Regions from separate parts of the Cronobacter universalis NCTC 9529 genome, predicted to be linked through region 1. Evidence: riboswitches for the same ligand, from Rfam matches in the RefSeq annotation. Region 1 holds a riboswitch; the other holds the start of a gene.
What was found. Region 1 has a riboswitch for thiamine pyrophosphate ahead of thiB (thiamine ABC transporter substrate binding subunit). Riboswitches for the same ligand answer to the same signal wherever they lie in the genome.
Positions count from the first base shown of each region.

Region 2: another riboswitch for thiamine pyrophosphate. It lies ahead of thiC (phosphomethylpyrimidine synthase ThiC); the one in region 1 lies ahead of thiB (thiamine ABC transporter substrate binding subunit).

Region 1 covers NZ_CP012257.1:765,635-769,040, reverse strand. The annotation lists gene sgrR (HTH-type transcriptional regulator SgrR) at 1-1,157, shown strand, start outside; TPP riboswitch at 1,193-1,294, shown strand; gene thiB (thiamine ABC transporter substrate binding subunit) at 1,327-2,310, shown strand; gene thiP (thiamine/thiamine pyrophosphate ABC transporter permease ThiP) at 2,286-3,406, shown strand, end outside.
Region 2 covers NZ_CP012257.1:355,335-358,740, forward strand. The annotation lists gene thiC (phosphomethylpyrimidine synthase ThiC) at 1-1,289, opposite strand, end outside; TPP riboswitch at 1,406-1,515, opposite strand; gene AFK65_RS01655 (Rsd/AlgQ family anti-sigma factor) at 1,568-2,071, opposite strand; gene nudC (NAD(+) diphosphatase) at 2,174-2,947, shown strand; gene hemE (uroporphyrinogen decarboxylase) at 2,989-3,406, shown strand, end outside.

The DNA of each region.
Region 1 (3,406 bases):
ACCACTGGCAGCGTATTTCCCCTTTTCACTGGCGCTTTTTCTTACGCCCCGGCATCCATTTTCATCATGGCCGCGAGCTCGATATGCTGGATGTCATCAGCTCGCTACAGCGCATCTGCGCCCTGCCGCTCTACGCGCATATCCGCCAGGTGATCTCCCCCACGGCCTGGACGCTGGATATTCACCTGAGCGAGCCGGACGACTGGCTGCCGTGGCTGATGGGCAGCGTGCCTGCGATGATCCTGCCGCGGGAGTGGCCGGAGCTGCCGAAATTCGCCAGTCAGCCCGTCGGCACTGGCCCTTACGCGGTGGTGCGCAATAACAGCAACCAGCTAAAAATCCACGCCTTCGACGACTACTTCGGTTACCGGGCGCTGATTGATGAGGTCAACTTCTGGGTGCTGCCGGAAATCGGCGAGGAGCTGAGCTGCGCCGTTCAGCTTGAAGGCCCGACGCGCGACGCCGACGAAAAAGCCGTGGAGAGCCGCCTCGAAGAAGGCTGCTACTACCTGCTGTTTGATTCCCGCTCGCGCGTCGGCGCCATGCCGGAGGTGCGCCGCTGGATAAGCTCGCGCTTTACGCCCGCCCGCCTGCTGCACCGCGCCGCGCCGCACTATCAGCGCATCTGGTTTCCGGCTTACGGCCTGCTGCCGCGCTGGCACCACGCGCCGCAAATCCCTGAGGCGCGCAAACCCGCCGGGCTTGAGCGCCTGACGCTTACCTTCTATGGCGACCACAATGAAAACCGCATTATCGGCGCGCTGCTGCGCGACATTCTGGCGCAGGAGCAGGTGGAGCTGGAACTGCGGGAAGTGAGCTATGAGGAGTGGTATCAGGGCGACATCACCAGCGATTTGTGGCTTAACAGCGCCAACTTTACGCTGCCGCTCGATTTCTCGCTGTTCGCGCACCTGTGCGAAGTGCCGCTGATCCAGCGCTGCATTCCGCTCGACTGGCAGGGCGACGCGCAGCGCTGGCGCACCGGATCGCTGAACCTGCCGCAGTGGTGCCGCACGATGCTCGAGCGTCAGGACATTCTGCCGCTGATCCACCACTGGCTGATGCTACAGGGCCAGCGCAGTATGCGCGGCGTGCGGATGAACACGCTCGGCTGGTTTGATTTTAAATCCGCCTGGTTTGCGCCGCCCGAGCCGTAACCCTTTCGCAACAATACGCAAATCATTACAATGGGCCGTTCTCAACGGGGTGCTGCCGGCTGACCGGTGCGCTGAGATAATACCCGTCGAACCTGATCCGGATAACGCCGGCGAAGGGATTTGAGGCTACCGCTCAAAATCCTTTGCCCCCATTTGATAAAGGTGCAAAGTGTTAAAAAAACTGCTTCCCCTGCTGGCGCTCGCCGCCGCTCCGGCTTTCGCCAAACCCGTTCTGACCGTCTACACCTACGACTCCTTCTCCTCGGAGTGGGGCCCTGGCCCGAAAATTAAAACCGCCTTTGAAGCCGACTGCGGCTGCGAGCTGAAATTCGTGGCGCTGGAAGATGGCGTCTCGCTGCTTAACCGTCTGCGCATGGAAGGCAAAAACAGCAAAGCCGATGTGGTGCTGGGCCTGGATAACAACCTGCTTCAGGCCGCGACCGCGACCGGGCTGTTCGCGAAAAGCGGCGTTCCGGCGGGTGAGGTTAACGTGCCGGGCGGCTGGAACAACGACACCTTTGTGCCGTTCGACTACGGCTGGTTCGCCTTCGTCTATGACAAAAACAAGCTGAAAAACCCGCCGAAAAGCCTGAAAGAGCTGGTTGAGAGCGATCAGAAATGGCGCGTCATCTATGAAGATCCGCGCACCAGCACGCCGGGGCTGGGCCTGCTGCTGTGGATGCAGAAAGTCTATGGCGATAAAGCGCCGGACGCCTGGCAGAAGCTCGCCGCGAAGACCGTTACCGTCACCAAAGGCTGGAGCGAAGCCTACGGCCTGTTCCTGAAAGGCGAAGGCGATCTGGTGCTGAGCTACACCACCTCGCCCGCCTACCACATCATTGAAGAGAAAAAAGAGAACTACGCGGCGGCGAACTTCAGCGAAGGCCACTATTTGCAGGTGGAAGTCGCCGCACGCACCGCCGCCAGCAAACAGCCGGCACTGGCGGAAAAGTTCCTGAAGTTTATGGTTTCGCCCGCGTTCCAGAATGCGATCCCCGCGGGCAACTGGATGTACCCGGTGACCAACGTCGCGCTGCCGGAAGGGTTTAACGCCCTGACCCGGCCGCAGACCACCCTGCAGTTCACCTCACAGGAAGTCGCCGCACAGCGCGCGCAATGGACGAGTGAATGGCAACGCGCCGTGAGCCGCTGATCCCCGGCTGGCTCTGGCCCGGCCTCACCGCCGCCCTCTTGATGGCGGCGGTGGCGCTGGCGGCGTTCGCAGCGCTCTGGACGCACGCGCCGCACACCGACATACGCGCGCTGCTGCACGACAGCTACCTGTGGCACGTGGTGCGCTTCTCGTTCTGGCAGGCGTTTCTCTCCGCCCTGCTTTCCGTCGTGCCCGCGATCCCCCTCGCCCGCGCGCTCTACCGCCGCCGCTTTCCGGGGCGGCGAATGCTGCTGCGCCTGTGCGCCATGACGCTTATCCTGCCGGTGCTGGTGGCGATTTTCGGCCTGCTCAGCGTCTACGGGCGCAGCGGCTTGCTGGCCGCGCTCTGCGCGACGCTCGGCATCGAATGGACGTTCTCGCCTTACGGCCTCCAGGGCATCCTGCTGGCGCACCTCTTTTTTAATATGCCGATGGCGACCCGCCTGCTGTACCAGACGCTGACGCAGATCCCCGGCGAACAGCGCCAGCTCGCCGCACAGCTCGGTATGCGCGGCTGGGATTTCTTCCGGCTGGTGGAGTGGCCCTGGCTGCGCCGCCAGATCCCGCCGGTGGCGGCGCTCATTTTTATGCTCTGCTTCGCCAGTTTCGCGACGGTGCTGGCGCTTGGCGGCGGGCCGCAGGCGACAACCATTGAGCTCGCCATCTACCAGGCGCTGAGCTATGACTACGATCCGGGCCGCGCGGCGCTGCTGGCGCTTATCCAGATGGGCTGCTGCCTGTCGCTTATCCTGTTAAGCCAGCGGCTCAGCAAGGCGATCCCGGTCGGCGCGACGCTGGTGCGCGGCTGGCGCAACCCGGAGGATTCGTGGCGCAGCAAGCTTACCGATTCCGTGCTGATTGGTGCCGCGCTGCTGCTTCTCCTGCCGCCGCTGCTGGCGGTGCTGGTGGACGGCCTGCGCGGCGACATCGGCCATGCGCTGGCCGACCCGGCGCTGTGGGGCGCGCTCTGGACGTCGCTGCGTATCGCGCTCTGCGCGGGGGCGCTGTGCGTTATCCTGACCATGATGCTGCTCTGGAGCACGCGCGAACTGTATCTGCGCCAGCGTCGTCTCGCCGGGCAAAGCCTGGAGCTCTG
Region 2 (3,406 bases), 410 kb from region 1:
TGAACGTCATATTCCCACGCGATTTTCGTCAGTTCGCCGAGCGTGTGGAGTTCGGCGAATTGCGCCTCGTCGTTGGCGTCCTGAATGGAGCCGGGGCGCAGGCCGTCGCCAAGCGACAGCGAGACGTCATAGGCGGCGCAAATTTCGCAGATTTCGCGGAAATGCTCGTAGAGGAAGTTTTCACGGTGATGCGACAGGCACCATTTCGCCATGATCGAGCCGCCGCGCGAGACGATGCCCGTCAGACGGCCTGCGGTCATCGGCACATAGCGCAGCAGCACGCCCGCGTGAATGGTGAAGTAATCAACGCCCTGTTCGGCCTGCTCAAGCAGCGTGTCGCGGAACATCTCCCAGCTCAGATCTTCGGCGATCCCGTTAGCCTTCTCCAGCGCCTGGTAGATCGGCACCGTACCGATCGGCACCGGGCTGTTGCGCAGGATCCATTCGCGGGTTTCGTGGATATAGCGCCCGGTGGAAAGGTCCATCACGGTATCCGCGCCCCAGCGGGTCGCCCAGACCAGTTTTTCGACTTCCTCTTCGATAGACGACGTCACCGCCGAGTTGCCGATATTGGCGTTGACCTTCACCAGGAAGTTACGACCGATAATCATCGGCTCCGATTCCGGGTGATTGATGTTGGCAGGAATGATGGCGCGCCCGGCGGCGACTTCGTCACGCACGAACTCCGGCGTGATGTTCTCCGGCAGGCGCGCGCCAAAGCCGTGGCCCGGATGCTGCTGGCGCAGTACCGTCGTGCGAATGCGCTCGCGGCCCATATTTTCCCGGATAGCGATGAATTCCATTTCGGGCGTCACGATGCCCTGACGCGCGTAATGCAACTGGGTGACGCGCTGGCCCGCCTTTGCGCGCTTTGGCGTCAGCAGCCCGCGAAAGCGCAACTCATCCAGCCCGTCATCGGCCAGGCGCTCGCGGGTATACGCCGAACTGCGGGAATCCAGGGTTTCCGTGTCGTTACGCGCGTCTATCCAGGCGCTGCGTAATTTGGTCAACCCTTCGCGGACGTCGATACGCACCGCTGGATCGCCGTAAGGGCCTGAGGTGTCATAAACCGGCACCGGCTCGTTGGGCTCATAGCGCGGGTTCTCTTTGCTGCCGCCCGCAAGCGTCGGGCTCAGGCGGATTTCGCGCATCGGCACGCGGATATCCTCGCGTGAGCCGGTGAGATAGATGCGGTGAGAGTTGGGGAAAGCGGTGCCTTCCAGCGTGTCGATAAAGTGTTGTGCGGCGGCGCGCTGCTCGCGGCGGCCAGGTTTGTTTGATACAGACATAGCGCATTCCAGTTAACGGTCAGGAAGTGGCTTGTCAGAACAACGGAGGAGTAATGGCGTGCGCCCGCGCACCCTGGAGAGGGTCTCAGGGCGAAACGACACCCTGAGCGGGGCAAAATGGAATTACTCTTGTTCCCTTCGCAGGTCTTAACCTGATCAGGTTCCGCGGATCCCGAATTAACGGTCTCAGCCCGTGCTGTCGCACTGGGCACTCCGACAAGATAAACCCCGCAAAAGCGGCGGGGAGATAACTAAACTACTCGTTAATAGTGCCGAACTCAAGCCGGTCGGGCGAGACCTGCTTCGTCATTGGCGCTCTGGCCCAGGTTATTGTCATAAGCCAGCATGATGAGCTTATCTTCCAGCGCGAAGCGGGCGGCGAGCGCCTCGCCGATGCCGGAAAGCGCTTCCTGAAACTCCAGGCAGTTATCGTGATCGATGGCGCTTTCCAGGTGCGTGTCGTAGAAATCCATGATTTGCTGGGTATTGGATTCCAGCTGAGGATAAATTTGCGTGGCGGCGACCAGCGGGCTGGTGCCTTCCATTTCGCTGATGACGCGCTCGTAAATATTGAAATGACCGGCGGAGAGGTAATCCACCAGGCAATGACAGAAATCGTCCAGCGCCTGTTCATCAAGCGCAGTCATCGGCTCCTTGCCGGGTTTGATGCCGACCATCTTGTAATAGGTGACTAACAGATGGTTGCGGGCGCCAAGCCAACGATCAACTAACTCATTACTCCCACCAACGCGTTCCGTCAGACTTTTTAGCTGGTTTAGCATGATCGACTCCATGAGATATAAGATGTAAAAACGCAAATGACCCAAAATATGTAAGAACACTGTTAATAACGTGCCAGTGAAGCAGAGGTAGTGCAATCAATTATGGAACGTACCCTAGAAAATTTAGACCATGGCTGGTGGATAGTCAGCCATGAACAGAAATTATGGCTGCCAAAAGCGGAATTACCTTACGGCCAGGCCGCGGATTTTGGTCTTACGGGCGAAAAGGCGCTGCAAATCGGTATCTGGGAAGACGCGCCGGTATGGCTGGTGCTGCAAAAGCGCGAGGCGGAGATGGCCTCGGTGCGGCAGCTTATCGACCAGGACGCCGGGCTGTTCCAGCTGGCGGGACGGGGCGTACAGCTCGCCGAGTTTTACCGCTCGCATAAATATTGCGGCTACTGCGGCCATGAGATGCACCCGAGCAAAACGGAGTGGGCGATGCTCTGCGGGCACTGTCGCGAACGCTACTACCCGCAAATCGCGCCGTGCATCATCGTGGCTATCCGCCGTGACGATAAAATCCTTCTGGCGCAGCACACGCGACACCGCAATGGCGTTTACACCGTGCTGGCCGGGTTTGTCGAAGTGGGCGAAACGCTGGAACAGGCGGTGGCGCGCGAGGTGATGGAAGAGAGCAATATCCGCATCAAGAATCTGCGCTATGTGACGTCTCAGCCCTGGCCGTTCCCGCAATCGCTGATGACCGCGTTTACGGCGGACTACGACAGCGGGGACATCCGGATAGACACCAAAGAGCTTATCGACGCGGGCTGGTATCGCTACGACCAGCTGCCGCTACTGCCGGCGCCGGGTACCGTGGCCCGCCGCCTGATAGAAGATACGGTGGCGCGCTGCCGGGCAGACGATGAATGACGTGATACAATAGCAGCCTGTCGCTTGAGGAATAAGAAAAAATGACCGAACTGAAAAACGATCGTTACCTGCGCGCGCTGCAACGCCAGCCTGTGGACGTCACCCCGGTGTGGATGATGAGACAGGCGGGGCGTTATCTGCCGGAATATAAGGCCACCCGCGCGCAGGCGGGCGATTTTATGTCGCTTTGCAAAAACGCCGAGCTGGCGTGCGAAGTGACGCTACAGCCACTGCGTCGCTATCCGCTCGATGCGGCGATCCTCTTTTCGGACATTCTGACGATTCCGGATGCGATGGGGCTGGGGCTCTATTTTGAAGCGGGCGAAGGCCCACGCTTCACATCGACCATTACCAACAAAGCGGACGTTGAAAAACTGCCGGTGCCGGACCCGGAACAGGAACTGGGCTATGTCATGAACGCGGTGCGCACGATCCGCCGCGAGCTGAAAGGCGAAGTGC